3 regions of the Streptomyces sp. NPDC057623 genome follow, and region 3 is predicted to be linked to each of the others. Evidence: riboswitches for the same ligand, from Rfam matches in the RefSeq annotation. Region 3 holds a riboswitch; each other region holds the start of a gene.
The links. Region 3 has a riboswitch for cyclic di-AMP ahead of ACFU95_RS48920 (M23 family metallopeptidase). Riboswitches for the same ligand answer to the same signal wherever they lie in the genome.
Positions count from the first base shown of each region.

Region 1: another riboswitch for cyclic di-AMP. It lies ahead of ACFU95_RS10460 (C40 family peptidase); the one in region 3 lies ahead of ACFU95_RS48920 (M23 family metallopeptidase).
Region 2: another riboswitch for cyclic di-AMP. It lies ahead of ACFU95_RS00770 (NlpC/P60 family protein); the one in region 3 lies ahead of ACFU95_RS48920 (M23 family metallopeptidase).

Region 1 covers NZ_JBHVGZ010000007.1:135,218-144,787, reverse strand. Annotated here, with positions in the region: gene bioD (dethiobiotin synthase) at 1-122, opposite strand, end outside; gene ACFU95_RS10500 (adenosylmethionine--8-amino-7-oxononanoate transaminase) at 124-1,422, opposite strand; gene bioB (biotin synthase BioB) at 1,415-2,644, opposite strand; gene ACFU95_RS10490 (8-amino-7-oxononanoate synthase) at 2,791-3,918, shown strand; gene ACFU95_RS10485 (DUF397 domain-containing protein) at 4,021-4,248, opposite strand; gene ACFU95_RS10480 (helix-turn-helix domain-containing protein) at 4,258-5,136, opposite strand; gene ACFU95_RS10475 (ATP-binding protein) at 5,350-5,808, shown strand; gene ACFU95_RS10470 (LysR family transcriptional regulator) at 5,813-6,730, opposite strand; gene ACFU95_RS10465 (LysE family translocator) at 6,855-7,469, shown strand; gene ACFU95_RS10460 (C40 family peptidase) at 7,524-7,997, opposite strand; cyclic di-AMP (ydaO/yuaA leader) riboswitch at 8,001-8,211, opposite strand; gene ACFU95_RS10455 (hypothetical protein) at 8,553-8,861, opposite strand; gene ACFU95_RS10450 (ATP-dependent Clp protease proteolytic subunit) at 8,869-9,504, opposite strand.
Region 2 covers NZ_JBHVGZ010000001.1:162,354-171,923, reverse strand. Annotated here, with positions in the region: gene ACFU95_RS00795 (PspC domain-containing protein) at 1-407, shown strand, start outside; gene ACFU95_RS00790 (LuxR C-terminal-related transcriptional regulator) at 404-1,123, shown strand; gene ACFU95_RS00785 (NlpC/P60 family protein) at 1,158-2,222, opposite strand; gene ACFU95_RS00780 (hypothetical protein) at 2,783-3,136, shown strand; gene ACFU95_RS00775 (tellurite resistance/C4-dicarboxylate transporter family protein) at 3,114-4,148, opposite strand; gene ACFU95_RS00770 (NlpC/P60 family protein) at 4,301-5,497, opposite strand; cyclic di-AMP (ydaO/yuaA leader) riboswitch at 5,506-5,668, opposite strand; gene pcrA (DNA helicase PcrA) at 5,992-8,475, shown strand; gene ACFU95_RS00760 (M23 family metallopeptidase) at 8,579-9,570, opposite strand, start outside.
Region 3 covers NZ_JBHVGZ010000120.1:5,746-15,315, forward strand. Annotated here, with positions in the region: gene ACFU95_RS48895 (DUF6082 family protein) at 1-280, opposite strand, end outside; gene ACFU95_RS48900 (CobW family GTP-binding protein) at 602-1,696, shown strand; gene ACFU95_RS48905 (DNA topoisomerase (ATP-hydrolyzing) subunit A) at 1,693-4,149, opposite strand; gene ACFU95_RS48910 (M16 family metallopeptidase) at 4,696-6,051, shown strand; gene ACFU95_RS48915 (M16 family metallopeptidase) at 6,048-7,436, shown strand; cyclic di-AMP (ydaO/yuaA leader) riboswitch at 7,687-7,850, shown strand; gene ACFU95_RS48920 (M23 family metallopeptidase) at 7,864-8,649, shown strand; gene ACFU95_RS48925 (GntR family transcriptional regulator) at 8,885-9,570, shown strand, end outside.

The DNA of each region.
Region 1 (9,570 bases), on a different contig from region 3:
GTCTGCGCGGCCTTCAACACCGCCACCGACCGGCCCGCGGTCAGCGCGGCCGCAGCGACCGCGGCCGTCGTGACCGTCTTGCCGACCTCCGTGCCCGTGCCCGTGATCACCAGTACCGGCATGTCAGCCCTCCCGTGCGGCCGCGCACACCGCGCGGGCGATCCGTGCCACGTCCGCGTCACCCGTGACGTACGGCGGCATCGTGTAGACGAGGTCGCGGAACGGCCGCAGCCACACGCCCTCACGTACGGCGGCGACGGTCGCGGCCCGCATGTCCACCTCGTGGTCCAGCTGGACGACCCCGATGGCACCGAGGACCCGTACGTCCCGTACGCCGGGAAGGTCCGCCGCCGGGGCCAGCCCGTCCCGCAGGCCCGCCTCGATCCGCTTGACCTCGGCCCCCCAGTCCTGGCCGAGCAGCAGCTCGATCGAGGCGCAGGCCACCGCGGCCGCCAGCGGATTGCCCATGAAGGTCGGGCCGTGAGCCAGCACCGGAACCTCGCCGCGCGAGATCCCGTCGGCCACGCGCGAGGTGCACAAGGTGGCGGCCATCGTCAGATAACCGCCGGTCAGCGCCTTTCCCACGCACATGACATCCGGCGTCACCGCCGCGTGGTCGGCCGCGAACAGCGCGCCCGTGCGCCCGAACCCGGTCGCGATCTCGTCGAACACCAGCAGCACGTCGTGCGCGTCGCACGCCTCCCGCAGCACCCGCAGATACGCGGGGGAGTGGAACCGCATCCCGCCCGCGCCCTGCACGACCGGCTCGACGATCACCGCCGCCAGCTCGTCCGCGTGCCGCTCGATCAGCGACCGCAGATGGTCGGCGTAGGACTCCTCGTACTCCACGGGTGGCGGGTCCGCGAACACCTGGCGCTGGAGCACCCCGGTCCACAGCTCGTGCATCCCGCCCTCGGGGTCGCACACCGACATCGGCTGCCAGGTGTCGCCGTGGTAGCCGCCGCGCCAGGTCAGCAGCCGCTGCTTGCCGGGGCGGCCCAGCGAACGCCAGTACTGCAGGCACATCTTGACCGCGACCTCGACCGACACCGACCCGGAGTCCGCGAGGAAGACATGCTCCAGACCGTCTGGCGACATGTCGACAAGGAGCTTCGCCAGGCGCACGGCGGGCTCGTGCGTGAGCCCGCCGAACATCACATGGCTCATGCGCGAGAGCTGCTCGCGCGCGGCCTCGTTGAGCACCGGGTGGTTGTAGCCGTGGATCGCCGACCACCAGGACGACATGCCGTCGACCAGTTCGCCCGAGCCGTCCGCCAGGGTCAGCCGCACCCCGCTCGCCGACGCGACGACGAGCGGTTCGGCACGGCCGGGCATGGGACCGTACGGATGCCAGACGTGCCGCCGGTCGAGTTCCAGCAGCTCGGGCACGGTCAGGTCGGGCACCGTGCGCGCCTCAGGCATTGGGCGCGAGGTCCGTTCCGGCACCCCTGCGGCGGACGGCGACCAGGTCGGTGCGCGGCTCGGTGACGGCCGGCGCGGCGGCGGCCGTACCGCACACACCGCCCCCCGCGTGCGCACCGCACCCGGCGCTGTCGTGCCCACCGCACCCGGCACCCTCGTCGGATCCGCAGCCCGCGCTCTCGTGCGACCCGCACCCGCCCCCGGCGGCGGCCACGTCCGCCCGGTGCTCCGGCAGTGTCACCTGGTCGGCGCCCTCCACCTCGAACCCGGCGTCCGCGATCATCTCCAGGTCGGCCTTGCCGGCCTGGCCCTCGGTGGTCAGGTAGTCGCCGAGGAAGATCGAGTTGGCGAGGTGCAGGGCGAGGGGCTGCATGGTGCGCAGGTGCACCTCGCGGCCGCCCGCGATGCGCACCTCGACGTCGGGGCAGACGAAGCGCACCATCGCCAGGATCCGCAGACAGCGCTGCGGGGTGAGGTTCCACTCCTTGGCCAGCGGGGTGCCCTCGACCGGGATCAGGAAGTTGACCGGCACCGAGTCCGGGTCCAGCTCGCGCAGCGAGTAGACGACGTCGACCAGGTCCTCGTCACTCTCGCCCATGCCCGCGATCAGGCCGGAGCAGGCGGACAGGCCGGCCGCGTGCGCCTTGTTCACGGTGTCGACGCGGTCGGCGTAGGTGTGCGTCGTCGTGATCTCGCCGTACGTCGACTCGGAGGTGTTGAGGTTGTGGTTGTAGGCGTCCGCACCCGCCTCGCGCAGCCGCTCCGCCTGGCCGTCGGACAACAGTCCGAGACAGGCGCACACCTCGACGCCCTCGTTCTGGTCCTTGATCGCCTTGATGGTGCCCGCGACCCGGTCCACGTCACGGTCGGTCGGGCCGCGCCCGGACGCCACCAGACAGACCCGCTTGGCGCCTCCCGCCAAACCGGCGGCCGCGGCCTGGGAGGCCTCGTCGGGCTTGAGCCAGGTGTATTTCAGGATGCCGGTGGTGGAGCCGAGGCGCTGGGAGCAGTAGGAGCAGTCCTCGGGGCACAGCCCGGACTTGAGGTTGACGAGATAGTTGAGTTTCACCCGTCGGCCGAACCAGTGCCGGCGCACCTTGCCGGCCGCGGTCACCACATCGAGCAGGTCGTCGTCGGAAGTGGCGAGGACGGCCAAGGCTTCCTCGCGGGTCGGCAGCTCGCGCCGAAGCCCCTTGTCCACCAGCGTGTTCAGCAGGTCCATGGGAGCTGATCCTGACGTACGGAGGGGCTCCGAGCCAAGGAGACTTCGGACAACCCTGTCACTTCGATGTGTGGGTATTGCCACACCGTGCGCCGTCGGTCGTGCGACTAGTGTCTGTGCACTGCCTACAAAAGCCCGGAGGAGTCATGGCGTTCGGCTGGATCGACGAGCAGGCGGAGACGCGCCGCCGCGCCGGGCTGGTACGGACCCTGCGCCCGCGCCCCGCCGAGTCGCCGCTCCTCGACCTCGCGAGCAACGACTACCTGGGTCTGGCCCGCCACCCCGAGGTGACGGAGGGCGCGGCGCGGGCGGCGCGCACGTGGGGTGGCGGTGCGACCGGTTCCCGGCTCGTCACGGGCACCACGGAGCTGCACACCGAGCTGGAGCGCGAGCTGGCCGACTTCTGCGGCTTCGAGGCGGCCCTGGTCTTCTCGTCCGGCTACGCGGCCAACCTCGCCGCGGTCACCGCGCTGGCTCCGCACGGCTCGCTGATCGTCTCGGACGCGGGCAACCACGCCTCCCTGATCGACGGCTGCCGGCTGGCCCGGGGCGGCACCCAGGTCGTCGCGCACTCCGACCCGGACGCGGTGCGCAAGGCGCTCCAGACGCACGACGGTCCTGCCGTCGTCGTCTGCGACACCGTCTTCTCGGTCGACGGCGACGCCGCCCCGCTGGCCCGGTTCGCCGAGGCGTGCCGGGAACACGGCGCCGGGCTGGTCGTCGACGACGCCCACGGGCTCGGAGTGCTGGGCGACGGCGGCCGCGGCGCCCCGCACGCGGCGGGACTCGCCGGCGCCGACGACGTCGTCGTGACGGTCACGCTGTCCAAGTCGTTCGGCAGCCAGGGCGGCGCCGTCCTCGGCCCCGCCCGGGTGATCGACCACCTGGTCAACGCGGCCCGGACGTTCATCTTCGACACGGGCCTCGCCCCCGCTGCGGCGGGCGCTGCCCTGGCGGCACTGAGGTTGCTGCGCCGCGAGCCGGAGCGCGCGGCGCGGGCGCGCACGGTGGCGAGCGAACTGCACACCCGCCTGACGGCCGCGGGCCTGGAAGCGGTACGTCCGGACGCCGCGGTCGTCTCCGTGCGCGCGCCGTCCCCGGAGCAGGCCGTGCTCTGGGCGGCCGACTGCCGTGCGGCGGGCCTCGCCGTGGGCTGCTTCCGTCCTCCCTCCGTCCCCGACGGCATCTCACGGCTGAGGCTGACCGCCCGCGCGGACCTCTCCGAGGGGCAGATCGAACGCGCTGTACGGGTGATCGGCGAGACACGACCATGAGTCGGCGTGACACGGCCCTGCCGTCGCGTCAGACGGAACTGATCAGAGTGGAACTTGATGGGACTGGAACCGATCTAAAGCGGTCAGAGCTGATCGGAGCGGTCAGGACTGGAACGCGGTCGTGAAGCCCGTCCAGCTCTCGGGGGAGAAGAGCAGCGCGGGTCCGGCCGGGTCCTTGGAGTCGCGCACGGCCAGCAGCCCGGTCCAGGGACCGGAGTGCGGCCGCGCCGTCTCCACACAGTTGTTCGCTCCGGTGCTGTAGCTGCTGCGCAGCCATCGCGCACCGGGCAGATCGGTACTCGACGTGATGTTCCGAGGCATTGCGGTCATGGTGCCTCCTTACGCACCGCCGGCAAGCGCGGCGATGTAATCCAGCGATTCCTCGGGCGAAAGGGCGTGGATCCGAAGGGCGTTGAAGGCCTCCGTGTAGGCCTGGAGGTCTTCTTCCCGTTCGAGGTAGAGGCTACTCGTCAAGTGGTCGAGAACAACCACATCCAGATCAGAAGTGCGCGAAAATGAGAAGATAACGAAAGGCCCGGTGATGCCGACATGCTCACCGGCCGCGAACGGCAGCACCTGGAGCCGGACTTGGGGCAGCCGTGCCGCCTCCATCAGCCGCCCCAACTGCCGCGCCATCACCTCGGGCCCGCCGATCTCCCGGCGCAGCACCGCCTCGTCGAGCACCGCGCTCAGCACCAGCGGCTGATCGGCGTGCAGCACGTCCTGCCTGGCCAGACGGACCGCGACCAGCGCCTCCAGCCGTTCGTCGGCGTCGGCGGCCTCGTCGGCGAGTCCGCCCACCGCGGCCCGGGTCACCGCCCGCGCGTACTCGGGCGTCTGCAACAACCCGGGCACCACGGAGGTCTCCAAGGTGCGCATCGCGCTCGCCTGGGACTCCAGACTGATGAAGTCGCGGTACGTCGGCGGCAGCACTCCGCGGTACGCGTGCCACCAGTGATGCCGCCCGGCACCCTCGTCGGACCCCGCCAGCACCAGCAGCAACTCCCGTAGCCGGGCGTCCTGTACGCCGTACGCGTCGAGCAGTAACCGCACATCGGCCGGTTTCACGCCGCTGGAGCCGGTCTCGATCCGGCTCACCTTGGACTGGTGCCAGCCCACCAGCCGGGCCGCCTCACCACTGGTGAGCCCCGCGCCGGTGCGCAACGCACGCAGTTCCGCGCCCAGTTTTCTGCGGCGCACCGCGGGACCGTGCTGCATGGGCAACTCCTTACTCCAACCGAGCCGCCCAAATACGGTCTGCCGTCGCAGAGTTCACCGCTTCGAGCGACAGATATATGCATATCTTGGGGGATCGGCACCCTGACGGCCCTGGTAATGGCAGTCTGGCGACGAAGCACCAGTCCGGGACCGTACTCGAACCCTCCGCTCCGTGTCGGACTCCGGTCCCGTTGGGAAAGGGACGACGTCGCCATGGCAGATCATCTGGAAGCATCCGTCACTCTGCCGAGCGATCCCGCCTCGGTCTCCGCGGCCCGGTCCTACGTGGTCACCACTCTCGCCGAGTGGGGACTGCCACCGGACACGGAGGTGGCCGACACCATCCGTCTGATCGTCTCCGAGCTCACCACCAACGCCGTACAGCACACCCTCGGGCAGTCACCCACCTTCACGGTGGACCTCGTCCTCGACCGTGACGAACACCTGCGCATCGGCGTCACCGACAGCCACCCCCGCTTCCCCAAGCGGCTGCCGGCCGCCGTCCAGCAGGACAACGGCCGCGGCATGGTCATCATCCGCTGGCTGACCGCGGAGTGCGGCGGCAAGCTGAGAGTGCGACCGACCCGCGAGGGCGGCAAGACCATCTCCATCGAACTGCCCTGGACGGTGCCCGCGGCACCCGTCCCGGCGGCGGGACCCCAGGACTCCTGACCCCTCACCCCTGCTGTCCGGACCGGCCGAACGTGCCCCGCAGCAGGGCCCGGAAGGCGTCCGCGGCGGGAGCCCTCTCGTCACCGCGATGGGCGACCGAGATCGTCCGGCGCAGCTCTCCGCCCTCCAGCGCGCGCACCCCGACCGGGGTGACCGACGTACGCGCGACCATCTCCGGTACGACCGCCACCCCGAGCCCCGCACTGGCCAGCGCGCACACCAGGAGATACCCCGGCGTCGGCACCAGCACCGAGGGCAGGGCCCCGGCCCGGGCCAGCACCGCCTCCACACCCCGCCGGGCCGGCGCGTCCGGCGCCATGCTGATCAGCGGCTGCCCGGCGAGCTCGGTCAGCGGCAGCCGCGCCGGTCCGCTGGTGAGGGCGTGGCCCGGAGCGGACACCAGGACCAGTTCCTCGACGAGGATCGGCTCGACGAGGACGGAGGAGACGAGCGGGGTCGGGGCGCCCGGCTCATAGGCGTGGGTCAGCGCCAGGTCGATCTCCCCGGCCGCCACGGCGGCGACGCCGGCGGAGGGTTCGTAGTCGGCGACCGTCAGCTCCACGTCCGGATGCGCCCGGCGGAAGGCGCTGAGAGCCGGCGGCAGCAGATGGATGCCGGCGGTCTGGAAGGTGCCGAGCCGGAGCGTGCCGCCCGTCAGCCCGGTCAGCCGGGCCAGTTCGTGCCGCGCCCGCTCCAGCTCGTCGAGCACCCGCCGGGCCCTGGTCACCAGCAGCTCGCCCGCACCCGTCAGCCGGGCCCCGCGATGGTGCCGTACCAGCAGGGCGGTGCCCGTCTCGCGCTCCAGCTTGGCCAGTTGCTGGGAGAGCGCGGGCGTGGTGTAGCCGAGCCGCTCGGCGGCCCGGGTGATCGAACCCGCCTCGGCGACCGCCACCAGGGCGGCGAGGCGGGTCGGGTCGTACATGGCGGGTCCCTTCGAGCGCGGGGCCTCTCAGCCTGTCTGACGGCCCTGCCTAAAGCATTGCTTAAGGAACACCCAGACTATTCGAAATACCTGCTGAAGGCTTCCGCGCGGCAGGCTGGCAGGCATGGACGCTCAGCTCATCGCCTTCACCGGGGTCTCCGCCGGCCTGGTCGCCATGCCCGGGGCCGACTTCACCGTCGTCGTACGCAACGCTCTCGTCTCCCGCCGGGCCGGCATCGTCTGCGCGCTCGGGATCGGGGCCGGGCTGCTGGTGCATGTGACGCTGGCGGTGGTGGGGGTCGCCGCGGTGCTGACCGCCGTACCGGCGCTGTTCCGCGCGCTTCAAGTGGTAGGCGGCGGCTATGTGCTGTACCTGGGCGTCCAGACGCTGCGGCAGCGGCGCGCCGAAGTCGTGCACGAGCGCGAGGACTCCGCCACACGGCCGTTGCGGCAGGGCTTCGTGACCAACGCCCTCAACCCGAAGGCGTCCCTCACCTTCCTCAGCGTGCTGCCCCAGTTCGTGCCGGCGGGCGCTCCGGCGCTGCCCCGGACGCTGCTGCTCGCCCTGATCGTGCTCGCGATCGCGCTGGTGTGGTTCCAGGCGGTCGCCCTGCTGGTGGACCGGCTCGGCAGGTGGCTGCGCCGCCCGCGTGCCGCCCGGGCGGTCACGACGGTCACCGGCGCCGCGCTGACGGTCTTCGGCGCGGCACTCCTCGCCGGGCCGCTACAGACCCTCTGAAGGGCCCGGGGGCGGTGACGGCGTGTCAGGTCGCCCCCCCCGCCCCCGGGAAGGTCACTTGACCCGGCCGTACCAGACGCTCCTGGTCCAGATCTTCTGGAGCCTCACGACGTCCCCGCTCTTCGGGGAGTGCCAGATCCTTCCCTTCCCGGCGTAGATGCCGACGTGGTAGACGTTCGACCCCGAGTGGAAGAACACCAGGTCTCCGGCCTTGCGGTTCGTGGCGGAGATGTGGCGGGTCTTGTTGTACTGCTGGGCCGCCGTACGGGGCAGCTTCTTGCCCGCTTTCTTGAACGAGTACAGCGTGAGCCCGGAGCAGTCGAACCGGTTCGGGCCTGTGGCGCCCCACCTGTACGGGGACCCCTTCTTGGAGGCCGCGACCTGGAGTGCCTTCGTCGCCGGCGTGGCGGCCTCCGCCTCGGAGGCGAAGCCGGGCGCCACGATCGAGCCGCCCACTGCGGCGATGGTGAGAGCCGAGGCCGTACCGGCCCGGGCCATGAGCGACGGGACACGATTGAGCGCAGTCATGCGCAACCCTTCGTCAGCCGCCTGTGAAGGATGACCTGTCGGATTCGGGCTGGCGAAGTTGCCCGGCCGCGTTGCCACGGCTTCACCCCAAGGGCGGCTCGGATCGAACGAACGTCCGCTCCGGCGACCCGTCTTGCTCGGGTCCTCCACTCCTGCCGATCCACTCCTGTCGACCGGTCATCCGGGCGGCGGCAGGACTCGGCGTCCGCCCGGACCGCCCCGCCGCTGTGGCGGGGGCTTGTCGTCAGTCAGGGATCTTGACGCACGGATGAACGAAAATCCCAACGGAACCGGGGATTTGTGGTGTTACTCACCACTCACCCGTTCGGGTGGACACCCCTTTGTTCGAGTGGGCGTCCAGGTGCCCGAGGAGCCCCGGACCTGGGGCGGAACGCTTGATTCCGCCTTGGGGTCACACCCGTTGCGCAACCTTGACGGGCGCTCAAAAGGACAGGCGGCTACGCCGAAAGGCGGTACGTCGTTTGGTCCGTTTCAGCTGCGTTCCGGACGCCTCGACAGTGGGTCGGGACGTCCGGAACCGGTCTGTACGGGTCGTCAACTGTCGGAGCGCGGCGGCACCGTGACGCGAGCCGTGCGGCGTTCTCCGTCCAGCACGCGCAGCGCACGCGCCAGCGTGGGAGCGTGCAGCTCGGTCTCGCCCCGCTGGTGCATCAGCGCCAGCGCGTCCCGGAGCTCGGCCGCCTTGCCGACCAGCGCCTGGGCGGCGCGCAGTCCGCTGTAGGTGTCGCCGTGCCGACCCGGGTTGATCCGGCCGAGCAGGTCGACGGCATCGAGGTAACGGTCGATCAACTCGCCCTCCGCGCGGGTCAGTGCGGGCAGGGGCGGCAGCTCGGGTGGCAGCACGGGCCGGTCACCGCCCGGTGGGCGGCGCGGCGGTGGCCCTGCGACTGGGGATGATCGCGTCCACCAGTCCGTACTCCAGCGCCTCCTGAGCGCTCAGGATCTTGTCCCGCTCGATGTCCTCGCTCACCTGTTCGCGGCTGCGCCCGGTGTGCAGGGCGAGCATCTCCTCCAGGCGGACCCGAACGCGCGTCAGTTCGTCGGCCTGGATGGCCAGATCGCTCGCCTGGCCCTGGACCGGCTCGGGCAGCCCCGGCTGACGGATCACCACCCGGGCCCCCGGCAGGGCGAATCGCTTGCCCGCAGTGCCCGCGGCCAGCAGCACCGCGCCGGACGCGCCGGCCTGGCCCAGGCAGATCGTCTCCACGTCGCAGGTGACGTACCGCATGGTGTCGTAGATCGCCGACATGGCGCTGAACGAGCCGCCCGGCGAGTTGATGTACAGCGAGATGTCCCGGTCGGGGTCCTTGTGCTCCAGGTACATGAACTGGGCCATCACGTCGTTCGCCGAGATGTCGTCGATCTGTGTGCCGAGAAAGACGATCCGCTCCTCGAGCAGTTTCGAGTACGGGTCCTGCGTCCTGGTGCCGCTGCTCGTGCGCTCGGTGAACTCGGGCAGCACATGGCGGGCGGTCGGTCGGGTCATGGCTCACGCTCCCTTGGCGGAGTGCCTGTAAAAAATGTACAGGACGTACATGACGTAATGTAGGGG
Region 2 (9,570 bases), on a different contig from region 3:
ACGAACCCACCCACCTCGCCGACGCGGTCCGGCGCAACGCCGCCGAGATCGAGGACAAGCACGGCGTCCCGATAGAGGTCGTGGTCGTCGGCGACTGCCCGCTCGACGAGAGAATCGGTGCGCAGATGCAGGCCGCGCGCGAGGCAATGGTGAACGCCGCGAAGTACGGTGGCGAGGGCGGCGCCGTGCAGGTCTACGCCGAGGTGGAGGGAAAGACCGTCTTCGTGTCCGTCCGGGACCGAGGTCCGGGCTTCGACCTCGACTCGATACCCGCCGACCGCATGGGCGTCAGAGAATCGATCATCGGCCGTATGGAGCGCAACGGCGGTACGGCCCGCCTCCGGGCGGTACCCGGCGGAGGTACGGAGGTCGAGCTGGAGATGGAGAGGGCGGAGAAGACGTCATGAGTGACCCGACCGAGGCGAACGAGCCTGTGGAGTCGACCGGCGGGAGCGCGGTCGAGCGGCACGTGCGCGTGGTCCTCGTCGACGACCACCGCATGTTCCGTACGGGAGTCCAGGCCGAGATCGGCCGGACCGAGGAGACCGGCGTCGAGGTCGTCGGGGAGGCCGACGACGTCGACCAGGCGGTCACGGTCATCACCGCCACACGGCCCGAGGTCGTGCTTCTCGACGTGCACCTCCCGGGTGGCGGCGGGGTGGAAGTCCTGCGTCGCTGCGCCCCGTTGATGGCGGACGCCGAGCAGCCCGTCCGCTTCCTCGCCCTGTCCGTCTCGGACGCGGCCGAGGATGTCATCGGGGTGATCCGGGGAGGTGCCAGGGGGTACGTCACCAAGACCATCACGGGCACCGACCTGGTCGACTCGGTCTTCCGCGTCCAGGAGGGCGATGCGGTGTTCTCGCCGCGTCTCGCCGGGTTCGTGCTGGACGCCTTCGCGTCGACGGACGCGCCGCCGGTCGACGAGGACCTCGACCGGCTGACCCAGCGCGAGCGGGAGGTGCTGCGGCTGATCGCCCGGGGGTACGCGTACAAGGAGATCGCCAAGCAGCTGTTCATCTCCGTCAAGACGGTCGAGTCCCATGTCTCGGCGGTGCTGAGGAAGCTCCAGCTGTCCAACCGGCATGAGCTGACGCGGTGGGCGACGGCGCGGCGTCTGGTGTGAGACCGCGCCCCGGTGCGCGGGGGCACCGGCCCGGTCACCCCACGCGCGTGGCCCCCGCGAACGGCATCTCGTCGAGCGGGGCCACGCGTACCGGGGCCGAGGGGTTCGGGGCGTGGATCATCTGGCCGTTGCCGATGTAGAGGCCCACGTGGCTGATGCCGGAGTAGAAGAACACCAGGTCGCCCGGGAGCAGTTCGGAGCGGGAGACGCGGCGGCCGGTGTCGATCTGGGCGTAGGTCGTGCGGGGGAGGGACAGTCCGGCCGAGCGGTAGGCGGCCTGGGTGAGGCCGGAGCAGTCGAAGGCGTCCGGGCCGGTCGCGCCCCAGACGTAGGGGCTGCCCAGCTTGGAGTAGGCGTACGAAATCGCGGCCGCGGCACGGGCGTTGGGCGCCTGGGCCGTGGCCGAGCCGGGAGCTGCCAGGGCGTCGCGGGTGTCTGCCGAGGAGCGGGCGGCGCGGTCCGTGCCGTTCGCCTGGAGCCGGGTGCGCTCCTCGGCGGTCAGCCGGGCGAGCAGGCTGCGGGCGGTGTCCAGCTTGCCGGTGATCGTCTTGCTGTGCTGTCGCAGTTCCGACTGGCGGGACTTCAGTGACGTCAGTTCGATGTGCGCCGCCCCCCGCAACTGCTCGATCTCGCGCAGTTGCCTGCGGACGCTCGCGACGGACGCCGCCTGGCGGTTGCCGGTGCGTTCGGCGAACTCCGCTCCGTCGAGGTAGCGGTCGGGGTCGGCCGAGAGCGCGAGCCGGAGGGCCGGGTCGAGGCCGCCGTCCCGGTACTGCGCCGCGGCCATCGAACCGAGCGTCTCCCGCGCCGAATTGAGCCTCTCCGTCCTGCGGGCGGCCTCGTCCTGCAGTTTCCTGACCCGCTGCCCGGCCTCGTCCGCCTGCTCCTTGGCGCCGTTGTACTTCTCGGTCGCGACCTCCGCCTCCTGGTACAGCTTGTCCACCTTCACCTTGACCTGCTCCGGTGTCAGCTGCGGCTCGGCGTGTCCGGTCCCGTCGAGACCCGTCGCCGTCGCCGCGCCCGCCAGGGCGATCGTCCATGCCGTGCGGGCCGTGTTGCCGCCGGCCGAGCGCTGACGGGGCTTTCGGTGCGCTGCCACGTGGACTGCACGTCCTTTCGTACGACCGCCTCGTCTCCCGTACGTCCGCCGAGGCGGTGGCCCGTACGACCGTCCCCGGAGGAACGGACCGCCCCGGGGGAGCGGCGGGCGTACGAGCGCCTGGGGGTGCGACGTACGACCGCCCGGGGGCGGGTTACGCGTCCGGCGGCGGCCTGCACAGGGGGAGCGGGCCGCCGCCGGACTTTTCTCGGCGGTGGTGTCCGACTGCCGCCCCTGGCCCGGGCGGCGGTGGGGAGCCGGTCACCTGGTGGAGGACGCTAAACCTCACTGTGTCGGTGCGGTAACGCGTTGTGCGGAAGTGCCGGGAGCAGACCGCGGGATGACCGTAAGTGAGCGTGATCCCGGAAAGGCCGCGTCTTGTTCACGCTGTGTGCTGACCGATGTGGCGGAACGGGGGGTGCGTGGGGGCGGCCGGGTGCTACGGCGCATATATGCAGGACCCGGGCGGGGGCGAGGGCGCGCGGTTGAGGGCGCGGTTGAGGGGGATTGAGGCGGGGCGGTGGTGGGCGGGTGCCCGGGGCTGATTAGGCTCCGGCCCCATGGACGTACTCATCCATCTCTTCGTCGGCCTGCACATCATCGGTATCGCCGCGCTGCTCGGCGGTTTCCTCACCCAGATGAAGGTCATGGGCCGGGGCACCGCCCGGTTCGTCCCCGCGATGCTGCACGGCGCCCTGACCATGCTGGTCACCGGGGTGATCCTCGTGGGCCTCAATCAGGCGGACGACCATCCCGTCGACAACATCAAGATCGGCGTGAAGCTGGCGCTGCTGGTCGTGATCCTGGGGCTCGTGTACGTGAAGCGGGACGACGAGACGGTGGACAAGCGTCTGTTCGGGGTGGTGGGTCTGCTGACCGTGGCGAACGTCTTCATCGCTGTGTTGTGGACCTGACGTCCGTGCCGGGGGAGGTTCCCGGCTCGGCCGCGGTTTTGTGGCCGGGGTGCGTGTAGGCCCACACCGCGCCCGCGGTGACCGCCAGCCAGGCCGCCACCGCGACCCACAGCAGGACCTCGCCGGGGGCTTCGAGCCAGGAGACGTCCACGGCGTCGGCGATGGAGAGTGCCGCAGCCGCCGTCATTCCCATCGGGAACACGGTTGCCCAGCGGCGTACGTCGTAGCGGGGCCGGGGCCGGGCGATCTCGGCGATGAGCAGGGCGGCGTACCAGGCCAGGTCGAGGACCAGCAGGGCGACGGTCACCGTGCGCAGGGCGCCGGTGTCGTCGTCGTCGTTCCAGAGGTACAGGCGGGGACTGTCGGCGGCGATGAGCTTCGAGCCGGCGAGCGCGGAGATGGCGAGAGCGCCACCCGCCACCCAGTGGTCGCCGGCGCCGTGGACCACCTGCCGCGGGTCGAAGCGGGTCAGGGCGATGACGTAGAGCACGAGGCCGAGCCAGAACAGCACGAGTGCCGCGTGGGCCAGCCATGCCGATTCCTCGGTCGCGGCGAGCGTGGCGCCGAGGACGGCGAGGCCCTCGGTGGCCACGCAGCCCAGGAACACCGCGCCGGGCATGCGGGGGTGCCAGTGGCGTACGACGGCGATGAGAAGGCCGGGCCAGAGCAGGGCCGCCAAGGCCAGGAGGGCCTTGGCGAGGGTCTCCCAGCCGAGGGCCGTGAAGCGGGTGCCGAGGACGGTGGTCGCGGCGATGGCGGTCAGGGCGGCCGGGGTGGCTGCCTCCTTCACCCACCTGGCCCGGTCCCACAGGAGCCGCGCGGTGAAGTCGCAGGCCAGGGCGAGCCAGGATGCGCAGGCGAGGGCGAGCGCGATCCGGGACAGGGTTTCGTAGCCCGTCTGGTGCAGGCCCACCGAGAGGATGCCGGTCGCCATGACGGCGGCGCCGGCTGTCGGGGGACGTCGCGACCACCAGGTACGGAAGGGGGAGCCGGGGGTGGTGGTGGCGGGCATGGGTTGATGCTAGGGAGCGGGGTGGGGGTTGGGGGCGGGGCGCGCCGGTGCCGCGTGCCTCCGGCGGTCGGGCGGGTACCTCTGCCCGGGGCGGCCTCGCCCCTCCACAGCCCACGCGCAAGCGCTACGCGCGCGTGGGCGTCAGCCGGGTGTCAGGCGGGGCGTACGACGCTGTGGATCGACGACTCACCGTCGTAGTAGATCGACTCCTCACGGACGTACGCGCCGGGCTTCGGGGCGTGGATCATCATGCCGTTTCCGATGTAGATGCCCACGTGGGTGATGTCGTCGTAGAAGAAGACCAGGTCGCCGGGCTGGGCGCTGGCGAGGGAGACCGTGGTGCCGGCGTTGACCTGGTCGTAGGTGACGCGGGGGATGTCGACGCCCGCGGCCTTCCAGGCGGCCTGGGTGAGGCCGGAGCAGTCGTAGGAGTCGGGGCCGGTGGCGCCCCAGACGTACGGCTTGCCGATCTGGGAGCGGGCGAAGGCCAGGGCCTTCTCGGCCTTGGTGGCGTACGAGGAGTCGGAGGAGGACGAGTCCGAGGAGGATGAGTCGGAGGAGGACGAGTCGGAGGAGGACGAGTCGGTGGGGGGCTCGTTGCTCTCCTGCTGCTGTGCCGCCTCTTGGCGCTGGCGCTCCGCCTCCGCCTGCTGCTTGGCCAGTTCCGCCGCCTTGCGGGCGGCCTCTTCCTGCTTGCGCTTCTCGATCGCGGCGAGGCGTGCCTTCTCCTCCGCCGTCAGCTTCGAGAGAAGTTCGCGGGCGTCGGCGAGCTTCGTCTGGACGGTGGTCTTCGCGGTTCGCAGGTCGTTCTGCGACTCGGTGAGCGTTTCGAGGCTCCGGGTGGCCTCCTCGCGCTTCTTCATCGTCGCGGACTGCTGTGTGAAGTAGTCGGCGACCGCTTCTTCCTGGCGGCCCGTCATGCGGTCCATCAGCTGGGACTGGTCGAAGTAGTCCTGCGGGGTGTCCGCGAGAAGGAAGGTCGCCGTGTCGGGGGCGGCCGCTCCGGTGCGGTACTGCGCGGCGGCGGAACGGCCGAGTTCCTCGCGCGCGTCGTTGAGCGTCTGGGTGCGCTGGGCCACGTCGTCGAGCAGGGTGTCGACGCGCTTGCGCTGCTTCGCGGTCTTCTCCTTGGCCGCGTTGTACTTCTCGGTCGCCGACTCCGCCTGGCGGTAGAGGTCGTCGACCTTCTTCTCGACCTCTTCGAGGCTGGGCTTGTCGTCTGTCGACGGGCTCGCGTTGGCCGTCTGGGACAGCAGGGCGACGGAGGTGAGGGCCGCCGTGGCGAGGGCGGGGGTCCGTATGCCTGCTACACGCGTACCAGCGGGACGCGACTTGCGGTGCGACGCCAAGGGAGGCGACTCCTTCCATGCTCCGCCTACCGAGTTAGCTGTCGGGTTCGGGCGGGTGGTTCGGAAGGGTTGCCCTACGGCCCGGGTGGGAAGTCCGGCCGATTCACCCCAAGTTCGGTGGGTCCCCGGCTCCGGGCGCCGTGGGCGTGCCGGACTCGGCGGAGGCCGTGCGGCCCGGCGACGTTCGCCGGAGGGGGTCGTACGGCCTGTCCGGCACCGTAGCCAACTCGTGAGGCCCCTGTGAAGGTTGATGTTCGATATGCCCGATACATTTTCGTGACCTTGGGGTAGTGCGTTGCGCGTGGCGGTCGGTTTGGGTGCGGCTGGTGGTTATCGGCTGTTTTGTCGAGGTGGCTGCGGAGTGTTATGGCCTGGTTGTGGAGGGTGAGGGGGTGGCGGCATGGGCGGGTCCGGTAGATCGTCGGGGGCTGAAACGGGCGATGTTCTCGGGGCGGCCGCGGGCTGTCAGTGGGGCGCCCTAGACTCGGAGAGCGATGAGCAGCCTCTTTGACGACAGCTTCCTGGCGGACCTCCAGGCCCCACGGGCCCACGAGGAGCATCCGCCACCGCCCGAGGACGATCATGCTCCGGAGTCGGTTCCGGACGATCTGTTCGGCGGGAAGTTCGACGTGCCTCCGGACCGGGACGCCTACTACCGCGACGGCGCCCCGCGCCCGGCCCTCGACGCGGCGGCGCTGCTGGAGGGGCTGAACGAGAACCAGCGTGCGGCCGTCGTCCACTCCGGCAGCCCGCTGCTCATCGTGGCCGGCGCCGGGTCCGGCAAGACGCGTGTGCTCACCCATCGCATCGCCCACCTGCTGGCCGAGCGGAACGTGCATCCGGGGCAGATCCTCGCGATCACCTTCACCAACAAGGCCGCGGGCGAGATGAAGGAGCGCGTCGAGCAGCTCGTAGGCCCGCGTGCGAACGCGATGTGGGTGATGACCTTCCACAGCTCCTGCGTGCGCATCCTGCGCAGGGAGAGCAAGAAGCTCGGGTTCACCTCGTCGTTCTCGATCTACGACGCCGCCGACAGCAAGCGGCTGATGGCGCTGGTGTGCCGTGATCTGGATCTCGATCCCAAGCGGTTTCCGCCCAAGTCCTTCAGCGCCAAGATCAGCAATCTGAAGAACGAGCTGATCGACGAGGAGGACTTCGCCGCCCAGGCGACGGACGGGTTCGAGAAGACCCTCGCTCAGGCCTACGCCCTGTACCAGTCGCGGCTGCGGGAAGCCAACGCCCTCGACTTCGACGACCTGATCATGACGACGGTCAACCTGCTGCGTGCCTTCCCGGACGTCGCCGAGCACTACCGCCGACGCTTTCGGCATGTGCTGGTGGACGAGTACCAGGACACCAACCACGCCCAGTACGCGCTGGTGCGCGAGCTCGTCGGGACCGGCGAGCACCCCGTCGACGTGCCGCCCGGCGAGTACGACCTCCCGCCCGCCGAGCTGTGTGTGGTGGGTGACGCCGACCAGTCGATCTACGCCTTCCGGGGCGCCACCATCCGCAACATCCTCCAGTTCGAGGAGGACTACCCGGACGCGACGACGATCCTGCTGGAGCAGAACTACCGCTCCACGCAGACGATCCTGACCGCCGCCAACGCCGTCATCGAGCGCAACGAGTCCCGCCGCCCCAAGAACCTGTGGACCAACGCGGGCGCGGGCGCGCGCATCACCGGGTATGTCGCGGACACCGAGCACGACGAGGCGCAGTTCGTCTCCGACGAGATAGACCGACTGACGGACGCGGGGGACGCGAAGGCCGGCGACGTCGCCGTCTTCTACCGGACGAACGCCCAGTCCCGTGTCTTCGAAGAGGTCTTCATCCGGGTCGGCCTGCCCTACAAGGTCGTCGGCGGGGTTCGGTTCTACGAGCGCAAGGAGGTCCGGGATGTGCTGGCCTACCTGCGGGTGCTGGCCAATCCCGAGGACTCCGTGCCGCTGCGACGGATCCTGAACGTGCCCAAGCGGGGCATCGGTGACCGCGCCGAGGCGATGATCGACGCCCTTTCGCAGAGGGAGAAGATCAGTTTTCCGCAGGCCCTGCGCCGGGTGGACGAGGCGTACGGCATGGCCGCGCGGTCGACCAACGCCGTCAAGCGGTTCAACACGCTGATGGAGGAGCTCCGTACGGTCGTCGAGTCCGGGGCGGGGCCGGCCACCATCCTGGAGGCCGTGCTGGAACGGACCGGCTACCTCGCCGAGTTGCAGGCTTCCACGGACCCTCAGGACGAGACCCGTATCGAGAACCTTCAGGAACTCGCGGCCGTTGCCCTGGAGTTCGAGCAGGAGTCGGGTGAGGGTGAGTCCTCCGGCGGGCTCGCGGCGTTCCTGGAGCGGGTCGCGCTCGTCGCCGACTCCGACCAGATCCCCGACGAGGACGAGGACGGCTCCGGTGTCATCACCCTGATGACCCTGCACACCGCCAAGGGCCTGGAGTTCCCGGTCGTCTTCCTCACCGGCATGGAGGACGGCGTCTTCCCGCACATGCGCGCCCTCGGCCAGGCCAAGGAGCTGGAGGAGGAGCGGCGGCTGGCCTACGTCGGCATCACACGTGCGCGTGAGCGGCTGTATCTGACGCGCTCGTCGATGCGCAGCGCGTGGGGGCAGCCGTCGTACAACCCGCCCTCCCGCTTCCTGGAGGAGATCCCGGCACAGCACGTGGACTGGAAGCGCACGGGGGCGACCTCGCCGGTGTCCTCCGGTCCCGCGTCCGGAGTCGCCGCCTCGCTGTCCTCGTCCCGCTCGCGTTCCTCGGCGTCGGGCGCGTCCGGGTTCGCCACGCGCCGCACCTCCGAGAAGCCGGTCGTGCAGCTCGCCGTCGGGGACCGGGTCACTCACGACCAGTTCGGGCTCGGCACCGTCATGGCCGTGAAGGGCACGGGCGGGAACGCAGAGGCGACGATCGACTTCGGGGACGTCAAGCCGAAGCGGTTGCTGCTGCGGTACGCGCCGGTGGAGAAGCTGTAGGGCTGACAAGGGTGGGCCCCCGCTGAAGGGCGGGGGCGCCACGAAGTCGTCCGGTCGTCCAGCGGCCGGCGTCGCCGGCTCAGGGCGGTCAACCGAGGGTCGGCTACGACGGGTCGAGGCCGTGACTGCGCAGCCACGGCAGCGGGTCTATGGCCGAACCGCCGCCCGGCCGGACCTCGAAGTGCAGGTGCGGGCCGGTCGAGTTGCCGGAGTTGCCGGAGTACGCGATCGGGTCGCCGGCCTTCACCGCCGTACCGGAGGCGACGCGGTAGCTGGAGAGGTGGCAGTACCACGTCTCCGTGCCGTCCTTCGCGGTCACGATCATCATGTTGCCGTAGGCGCTGTTCCACTGCGTCCGGACGGTGCCGTCGGTCGCCGCCATCACCGTCGTGCCGTACGACACGGGGAAGTCGATGCCGGTGTGCACGGACATCCAGTTGATGCCGGACTGGCCGTAGTAGGCGCTGAGGCCGTGCTGTGCGACCGGGACCGCGAACTTCGGGCGCAGCCGCTCCTTGCGGGCGGCCTCCTCGGCGGCCTTGCGCTTCTCGGCCGCCTGCTGGGCCTTGAGGTCGATGCGCTCCTGCGTACGGCTGGCCCGGTCGGCGAAGTCGTCGGCGCCGGCGGAGAGGCTGTCGAGCTGGGTGTCCAGCTTGTTGTTCGCGGTGGACGGCTGCACGGCCTCGCCGCCCGACGCCAGCGTGGTCGCGTCCTTGTCGTCGGTCAGGCTGCCGACGGAGGCGGCGGCGATCCCGGCGACGCCCATCACACACGCGGACGGTACGGCGATCGTCAGCAGCGCGGAGCGCTTGGGGGGCGTACGGCGGCGGGAGCGCGACCCGCTGCGGGAGGCGGCGCGCGGGGAGGGGGCCGGAGCGGACTCCTCCTGGTCGTCGAGGAGAGGGGCCGCGGCGGGGAGTCCGCCGGGGCCGGTCAGCTCGGCGTCGGGCTGGGCGGGATCGTCGTAGGCCGTGGGGTCGACGTGCTCGATCTGCTCGAAGTGGGCGGTCGCCTGCTGATCGAAGGATTCTGCTGACTGCTGGTACTCGTCGGCCGCCTGCGTGGTCGTGCCGTCGATTCCGCCGTCGGAGTTCC
Region 3 (9,570 bases):
GCCGGCGCCTCTCCGCCGGGATGTCCTGGTCGTAGGTGTCGATCACCGCGGCCAGCGAGGGATCGTCGATCGCCCTGCCCAGCAACTCCCAGTGCATGCGCTGCTGATGGGCCAGAGCCGTGCGCCGGATCGCCAGCTCCTCGAGTTCCAGCCGCTGCTCGTGCAGACGTGCCTTCTCCGACCGCCATTGACGCGCTGCCAGCGTCAGGGTGGCGGTCGCGGCGAGGAGAGCGAGCGTGGCGGAACCCAGCCTCCTTGCAGAACTTTTCCGTGTGGTCATGTCAACTACCCCCGATCAGGCGGCCGTCCGCCGGTCGTCGGGGTGCGGGTCGACGGGAGGGGACCGGCGAGCGGTGGGCGGCGCTTGCCGTCTCCCAGAGTGCCGAGCGGCTCTGATCGGCGGGGAGGCGGAGAGGAGGCGCACGGAGGGAAGCGAGGGTCGCACACTCCGGCGCCATGCCCAACGTCTGCCCGGCAAGTGCTGCTAACAATCGTTCACTTCGCGGTGATTCTTCCGGCTCGTATCCTGGGTCGGCATTCAACCTTCGTACGTGCGCCGACCCGCGAGCCGGTGCACCGTCGGCGTGAGAGAGGTCGCACGTTGAGCCAGCCGAACCCCGGTCCGCAGCAGATTCCGGTCGTCGTCCTTGCCGGATTCCTCGGTTCCGGCAAGACGACTCTGCTCAACCATCTCCTGCACCGCAGCGGAGGCACCCGCATCGGCGCCATCGTCAACGACTTCGGCGCGATCGAGATCGATGCCATGGCGGTCGCCGGCGCGCTGGGCGACTCCACCGTCTCCCTCGGGAACGGCTGCCTGTGCTGCGCGGTCGACGCCAGTGAGCTGGACCTCTACCTGGAACGGCTCGCCCGGCCCGCCACCGGCATCGACGTGATCGTCATCGAGGCCAGCGGGCTCGCCGAGCCCCAGGAACTCGTGCGCATGGTGCTCGCCAGTGACCATCCCGGCATCGTGTACGGCGGGCTGGTCGAGGTGGTCGACGCCGCCGAGTTCGACGACACACGCGCGAAGCACCCCGAGATCGACCGGCATCTCGCCCTCGCCGACCTCGTCGTGGTCAACAAGCTCGACCGGACGGCGGACGGTGAGCGCGTGCTCGAACTGGTCCGCCAGCTCACCGACAGCGCCGCCGTCGTTCCCGCCACCTACGGCCGTATCGACCCCGAGTTCCTCTTCGACTGCCGCCCCAGCCAGGAGCGCATCGGGCAGCTGTCCTTCGACGACCTGCACGAGCACACGGACGCCGCCACCGGCAGCGGCCACGACACGGACCGTGCCCACCACGGTCACCTGCACACCGCCTACGACAGCGTGTCCTTCGTCGCCGAAGTTCCCCTTGACCCACGCCGGCTGATGGGATTCCTGGACAGCAGGCCGGAGGGGCTGTACCGGATCAAGGGGTACGTCGACTTCGGCCCGCACGACACCGTCAACCGATACGCCGTCCACGCCGTCGGGCGCTTCCTCCGCTTCTACCCGGAGCGGTGGAAGGCCGCCGACGCGCGCCTCACCCAGCTGGTCCTCATCGGCTCCGGCATCGACGCCTTTGCCCTCGGCAAGGAGCTGGAGGCCTGCGAGAGCGACGCCCCACACGCCGACGAGCACGGCATGTGGGGCGTTCTGCGATACGTACCGGAGGCGGAGGACGGAGCCCCCGCCTCCCAGGAGGTCTAGACCGGACCGGCCACCACCGACACCGTCTTCGGCAGGGACACGCCCGAGCCGTCGCGGCGCGGGTCGATGTCCGGGAGCTCGGCCGGAGTGCCGTTCTTCTGCGCGGCCCGTGCCGGGACGGCGCCCGCCCAGGCCACGGACAGACAGTCCTCGCCCTTCAGGAACCGCTGGCAACGCACACCACCGGTGGCACGGCCCTTGCGGGGGTACTGGTCGAACGGGGTCATCTTGGCCGTTGTCTGGACCGAGTCGTCCAGCGTGCCCCGCGAGCCGGCGACCGTGAACACCACCGCGTCGACCGCCGGGTCCACCGCCGTGAAGGAGATCACCTTCGCGCCTTCTGTGAGCTTGATGCCCGCCATGCCGCCGGCGGCGCGGCCCTGCGGGCGGACCTGCGAGGCCTGGTAGCGCAGCAGCTGCGCGTCGTCCGTGATGAAGACCAGGTCCTCCTCACCGGTGCGCAGCTCGACCGCGCCGGCGATCCGGTCACCCTCCCGCAGGGTGATGACCTCCAACTCGTCCTTGTTGGACGGGTAGTCGGGCACCACACGCTTGACGACACCCTGTTCCGTGCCGATCGCCAGGCCCGGGGACGACTCGTCGAGCGTGATCAGGCAGATCAGGGTCTCGTCGCCGTCCAGGGAGAGGAACTCCGCCAGCGGCGCGCCACCCGAGAGGTTCGGTCTCGACGCCGTTTCCGGCAGCTGCGGCAGATCGACGACGTTGATCCGCAGCAGACGGCCCGTGGACGTCACCGCGCCCACCTCACCGCGAGCCGTGGCCGGCACGGCAGAGACGATCACGTCGTGCTTGGAGCGCCTCGCCTCGCCGTCCTCAGCGAAGGGGTCGCCGTTCGCCGTACGGGCCAGCAGACCCGTCGAGGACAGCAGGACCCGGCACGGGTCGTCCGCCACCTGGAGCGACACGGTGGCGACCGGCGCACCCGCCGACTCCAGCAGGACCGTACGGCGCTCGGTGCCGAACTTCTTGGCGACCGAGGAGAGTTCGGCGGAGACCAGCTTGCGCAGCTCCGCGTCCGAGTCCAGGATCCGGGTCAGCTCGGCGATCTCCTCGCCCAGCCGGTCCTTCTCCGCCTCCAGCTCGATGCGGTCGAACTTGGTGAGCCGGCGCAGCGGCGTGTCGAGGATGTACTGGGTCTGGATCTCGCTCAGCGAGAAGCGCTCCATCAGGCGCTCCTTCGCCTGCGCGGAGTTCTCGCTGGACCGGATCAGACGGATGACCTCGTCGATGTCCACCAGCGCCGTGAGCAGGCCCTCGACCAGGTGCAGCCGGTCGCGGCGCTTTGTGCGGCGGAACTCGCTGCGACGCCTGACGACCTCGAAGCGGTGGTCGAGGTAGACCTCCAGGAGCTCCTTGAGGCCCAGGGTGAGGGGCTGGCCGTCGACCAGCGCGACGTTGTTGATACCGAAGGACTCCTCCATCGGCGTCAGCTTGTACAGCTGCTCCAGGACGGCCTCCGGCACGAAGCCGTTCTTGATCTCGATGACCAGACGCAGGCCGTGCTCGCGGTCGGTGAGGTCCTTGACGTCGGCGATGCCCTGGAGCTTCTTCGAACCGACCAGGTCCTTGATCTTGGCGATCACCTTTTCCGGGCCGACCGTGAAGGGCAGTTCGGTGATGACGATGCCCTTGCGGCGGGCGGTCACCGTCTCCACGGACACGGTCGCGCGGATCTTGAAGGTGCCGCGGCCCGTCTCGTACGCGTCCCGGATGCCGGAGAGGCCGACGATCCGGCCGCCGGTGGGCAGGTCCGGGCCCGGGACGTACTTCATCAGGGCGTCCAGATCCGCGTTCGGGTAACGGATCAGGTGGCGGGCGGCCGCGATGACCTCGGAGAGGTTGTGCGGCGGCATGTTGGTCGCCATGCCGACGGCGATGCCGGAGGCGCCGTTGACGAGGAGGTTCGGGAAGGCGGCGGGCAGGGCCACCGGCTCCCGCTCCTGGCCGTCGTAGTTGGGCGTGAAGTCGACCGTGTCCTCGTCGATCGACTCGGTCATCAGGCTCGTCGCCTGGGCCTGCCGGCACTCGGTGTACCGCATGGCGGCCGGCGGGTCGTCGTTGCCCAGCGAGCCGAAGTTGCCGTGTCCGTCGACCAGGGGGACGCGCATCGAGAAGGGCTGGGCCATGCGCACCAGGGCGTCGTAGATCGACGCGTCGCCGTGCGGGTGCAACTTACCCATGACCTCGCCGACGACGCGGGCGCACTTCACATAGCCGCGGTCGGGGCGCAGACCCATCTCGTTCATCTGGTAGACGATGCGGCGGTGCACCGGCTTGAGGCCGTCGCGGGCGTCCGGCAGGGCCCGGGAGTAGATGACCGAGTACGCGTACTCGAGGAAGGAGCCCTGCATCTCGTCGACGACGTCGATGTCGAGGATCTTCTCCTCGTACGAGTCGTCGGGCGGCGGGTTCTTCGTGCTGCGGCGGGCCATCGCTGCCGGCTCCTCTGGTTCTGGTCGCTCGAGCGTTTGCGGTATCTGACGCGGACCATTGTGGACCGCGGCACTGACAACCACCGACCAGGACCCGATGTTGGGCTCCGGCCCGGCGTCGGAGAAGTGTCGCCGACGCCCGGCCCTCCCCGCGACACAGGGGGCGGACGCGGCGCGAACCGTCCTGACCCGGACCACGCTTGCGGCCGGCGGGACCGAAGGCAAGTGTGCGCCGCGAGACCGTTCACTCGGCGGAGTGACCGCCGGGCACAGTCCCAGGTCGTGGGGAGGACGGGCCCGTGCCGGCGCCGCGTGCGTGGCCGGAGCTTGCGCGGCCGGCCCCGCTCGACGGGGTCGCGGGACGGGACGGCGAGCCGGGCCCGAGCGCCGTTCCCCGCGGCGCCCGCGGCCCGTGATCACCTTTGTCCGGGCACGGCGTTCTGACCGGGAACTTCGCCGACCCTTCGGACGCTGCATACAGTGGCAGGAGCTTGAGCCGAACTGCTCGGCAAACGCAGCGCACGCGACCGGAAGGACACCTAGCCCATGGGTCACACGGCCACACCGGAGGCACAATCCGGCGGCCTCACCGCGACGGAGCACCGCCTGGCCAACGGCCTGCGCGTGGTGCTCTCCGAGGATCACCTCACACCGGTCGCCGCGGTCTGCCTCTGGTACGACGTCGGCTCCCGTCACGAGGTCAAGGGCCGTACCGGACTCGCCCACCTCTTCGAGCACCTGATGTTCCAGGGATCGAGCAGCGTGAAGGGCACGGGCCACTTCGAGCTCGTCCAGGGCGCGGGCGGCTCGCCGAACGGCACCACCAGCTTCGAGCGCACCAACTACTTCGAGACCATGCCCGCCCACCAGCTGGAGCTCGCGCTGTGGCTGGAGGCCGACCGTATGGGCAGCCTCCTGGTGGCGCTCGACGAGGAGGGCCTGGAGAACCAGCGCGACGTCGTCAAGAACGAGCGCCGCCAGCGCTACGACAACGTCCCCTACGGCACGGCGTTCGAGAAGCTGACCGCCCTGTCGTACCCCGACGGACACCCCTACCACCACACGCCGATCGGCTCGATGGCCGACCTGGACGCGGCCAGCCTGGAGGACGCCCGCGCGTTCTTCCGCACCTACTACGCGCCCAACAACGCCGTCCTGTCCATCGTCGGCGACATCGACCCGGAGCAGACCCTCGCCTGGGTCGAGAAGTACTTCGGTTCCATCCAGGCTCACGACGGCAAGCCCGAGCCGCGCGACGGCGCACTGCCCGAAACCATCGGCGAGCAGCTGCGCGAGGTCGTCGAGGAGAACGTTCCCGCGCGCGCGATGATGGCGGCCTACCGGCTCCCGATGGACGGCACACGCGAGTGCGACGCGGCCGACCTGGCGCTGACCGTCCTCGGCGGCGGTGAGTCCTCCCGTCTCTACAACCGGCTCGTGCGGCGCGACCGTACGGCCGTGGCGGCCGGGTTCGGCCTGCTGCGCCTGGCCGGGGCGCCCTCCCTGGGCTGGCTGGACGTGAAGACCTCCGGCGATGTCGAGGTCCCCGTCATCGAGGCGGCCGTCGACGAGGAGCTCGCCCGCTTCGCGGCGGACGGCCCGACCGCCGAGGAGATGGAGCGCGCGCAGGCCCAGCTGGAGCGCGAGTGGCTGGACCGGCTCGGCACCGTCGCTGGCCGCGCCGACGAACTGTGCCGGTACGCCGTCCTGTTCGGCGACCCGCAGCTCGCCTTCACCGCCGTGCAGCGCGTCCTCGCCGTCACCGCCGAGGAGGTCCAGGAGGTCGCCAAGGCCCGCCTGCGTCCCGACAACCGCGCGGTGCTCGTGTACGAGCCGGTCGCCGACGAGGCCGAGGACGCCCAAGCCCCCGCCACCGACGAGAACGAGGAGTCGGCGCAGTGACCGAGCTCGCCAGCATGGAGTTCCACCCGCAGCCACAGGCCGGCGAGGCCCGGCCCTGGGCGTTCCCTGCGCCCGAGCGCGGCAAGCTGGACAACGGCCTGACGGTCCTGCGCTGCCACCGCCCCGGCCAGCAGGTCATCGCCGTCGAGGTGCTCCTGGACACGCCCCTGGACGCCGAGCCGAAGGGCTTGGACGGCATCGCCACGATCATGGCGCGCGCCCTCTCCGAGGGCACCGACAAGCACACCGCCGAGGAGTTCGCGGCCGAGTTGGAGCGTTGCGGCGCCACGCTCGACGCGTACGCCGACCACCCCGGCATCCGCGTCAGCCTCGAGGTGCCCGTCTCCCGTCTGCCGAAGGCGCTGGGGCTGCTCGCCGACGCCCTCAGGGCGCCCGCGTTCGAGGACGCCGAGGTCGAGCGCCTGGTGCGCAACCGGCTCGACGAGATCCCGCACGAGCTGGCCAACCCCTCGCGCCGCGCCGCCAAGGAGCTCTCCAAGGAGCTGTTCCCGGCGACCTCGCGCATGTCGCGCCCGCGTCAGGGCACCGAGGACACGGTCACGGGCATCGACTCGGCGGGCGTACGCGCCTTCTACGAGCGGCACGTGCGCCCCGTCACCTCCACCGTCGTGGTCGTCGGCGACCTCACCGGCGTCGACCTCGACGCCCTGCTCGGCGACACCCTGGGCGCCTGGACCGGCTCCCCGGCCCAGCCCCGCCCGGTCCCGCCGGTGACCGCGGACGACACCGGCCGCGTCGTCATCGTGGACCGCCCCGGCGCCGTGCAGACGCAGCTGCTGATCGGCCGTATCGGCCCCGACCGGCACGACCGCGTGTGGCCCGCGCAGGTGCTCGGCACCTACTGCCTCGGCGGCACCCTCACCTCCCGCCTGGACAAGGTCCTGCGCGAGGAGAAGGGCTACACCTACGGTGTGCGCGCGTTCGGGCAGGTCATGCGCTCCGCTCCGGACGGCACGGGCGCGGCGATGCTCGCCATCAGCGGCTCCGTCGACACCCCGAACACCGGTCCGGCGCTGGACGACCTCTGGAAGGTCCTGCGCGGGGTCGCCGGTGAAGGGCTCACCGACGCCGAGCGGGACTTCGCCGTGCAGAACCTCGTCGGGGTGGCCCCGCTGAAGTACGAGACCGCCGCCTCCGTGGCGAACACGCTGGCCGACCAGGTCGAGCAGCACCTGCCCGACGACTACCAGGCGAAGCTGTACCAGCAGCTCGCCGCGACCGGCACCGTCGAGGCCACCGCGGCGGCCGTGAGCGCCTTCCCGGTGGACCGCCTGGTGACGATCCTCGTCGGCGACGCGGCCGCGATCCGGGAGCCCGTCGAGGCCCTCGGCATCGGCGAAGTCACCGTCGTGGCAGCCGAGTAGAGGGCCGGGCACAGGACCGAGCAGAGGACCGAGTAGAGGACGACACCGCGCCGGGCGACGGCACGCGTGCGTGAGGGGCCCTGGTGACTTCGAAGTCACCAGGGCCCCTTTATGCCCGAATTGAGGGAAAGGTTGCCTGTCTGGCCTGTGGGATGCGCTACAAAATCCGCGATCCGTTTGGGGATTGAAAGTGGTGCCGCTTAGCGTCTTCCGGGCTGTCCGTCAGGCAGTGCGCCGCGCCCGCGGCACCGGACAGCCATCGCCGAGTCCCCGTACGGCGCGAGCCAGGGGAGCCGGGGACCCGCCCGTAGTCCCTGGGGTGAATCGGACGCCCGCGCAGCCGCGAGGGGGTCCGTAGGAGACCTTCCTGCTCCGAACCCGTCAGCTAACCCGGTAGGCGAGAAGGAAGGAAAGGACCAGCCACTACATGGCGTTCACCTGCGCCACCGGGAAGAACCGCGCCTCCGGGAAGCATCGTCGTCCCGGCCGGTTCGAGCGCACCACCGCCCGCGCGGCGGGCGTCGCCGCTCTCACCGCCACCGGCGTCATAGGCACCCTGGCCGCCCCGGCTCTCGCCGCCGAACCCGCCGTCGAGCAGACCGGTCTCATACCCGTCATCACCGTCGACGACACGCTCGCCGAGCAGATCGACGCCCAGGCCGCCGCCCAGAAGCAGGCCGCCCAGGAGGCCGCGGCCAGGAAGCAGGCCGCCGAGGAGGCCGCCCGCAAGCAGGCCGCCGAGAAGGCCAAGCAGGAGCGCGAGGCCAAGGAGCGCGCCGCCCGCGAGGCCGAGCGCAAGCGCCTGCTGTCCTACGTCGCCCCGATCTCAGGTTCGTACGTCTCCACCGGCTACAAGTCCGGCGGGGCCGTCTGGTCCTCCGGCAGCCACACCGGCGTCGACTTCCACGCCGCCAGCGGCACCTCCGTCCACGCGGTCGGCTCCGGCACCGTCGTGGAGGCCGGCTGGGGCGGGTCGTACGGCAACAACATCGTGATCAGGATGAACGACGGCACGTACACCCAGTACGGCCACCTGTCGTCCATCGGCGTCTCGGTGGGCCAGACCGTCACCCCCGGCCAGCAGATCGGCCTGTCCGGCGCCACCGGCAACGTCACCGGACCGCACCTGCACTTCGAGGCCCGCACGACGGCCGAGTACGGCTCCGACATCGACCCCGTCGCCTACCTGCGCTCGCACGGCGTGAACGTCTGACGTCCCCACCGCGTCTCCCCGAGGCCCCGCCTCTCAGCGGTCCGCCTCCCCGAGGCACTGCTTCCCCGAAGCCCCGGCTCCCGTGCCGGGGCTTTCGGCGTTTCCGGGACGATCGACTGTCCAAAAAATATCCATGGATTCCGGCCCGCCGTCGGAAATTCCGTCCGGTTGCAATAGAGTCACCGGGAACACGTCATTCGTCGACGTTTCACGGGGATTAAGGCGGAGGTCGGTCATGCGTATTCCGGCGCACTCGGTATGCACCGCGATCCGGGACGACATCGTCGCCGGCGTCTACGAGCGCGGCGGCCGGCTCACCGAGGAACTCCTCGCGCGGCGCTACGGCGTCTCCCGCGTCCCCGTCCGGGAGGCCCTGCGCACCCTGGAGGCGGAGGGCTTCGTGGTGACCCGGCGGCACGCGGGCGCGTGCGTCGCCGAACCGACCGAGCAGGAGGCCGCCGACCTGCTGGAGATGCGCACGCTCCTGGAGCCGCTCGGTGCCGCCCGGGCCGCCCAGCGGCGCACCGAGGCCCATCTGAAAGTCCTGCGCGGCCTGGTCAGGCTGGGCCAGGAGCGGGCCAGGAGGGGAAACAGCGAGGATCTGCGCTCGCTGGGCAGCTGGTTCCACGAGACGCTGGCCCAGGCCTCCGGCAGCCCCGCGCTGGCCTCGACGCTGACCCAGCTGCGTCACAAGATCGCCTGGATGTACGCCGTGGAGGCGCCGGCCAACCCCGCGGAGTCCTGGACCGAGCACGGCGCGATCGTGGACGCGGTGGCGCGCGGCGACGGTGAGCGCGCCCGGGCGGTCACGGCACTGCACGCCGAGCGCGCGCTCTCCGCGCACCGGCTGCGGTTCGGCACCGGCGGCGATCGCGCCGACCGTGTGAGGAATTCGCAACATCCCGTAAACATGCCGAGCCT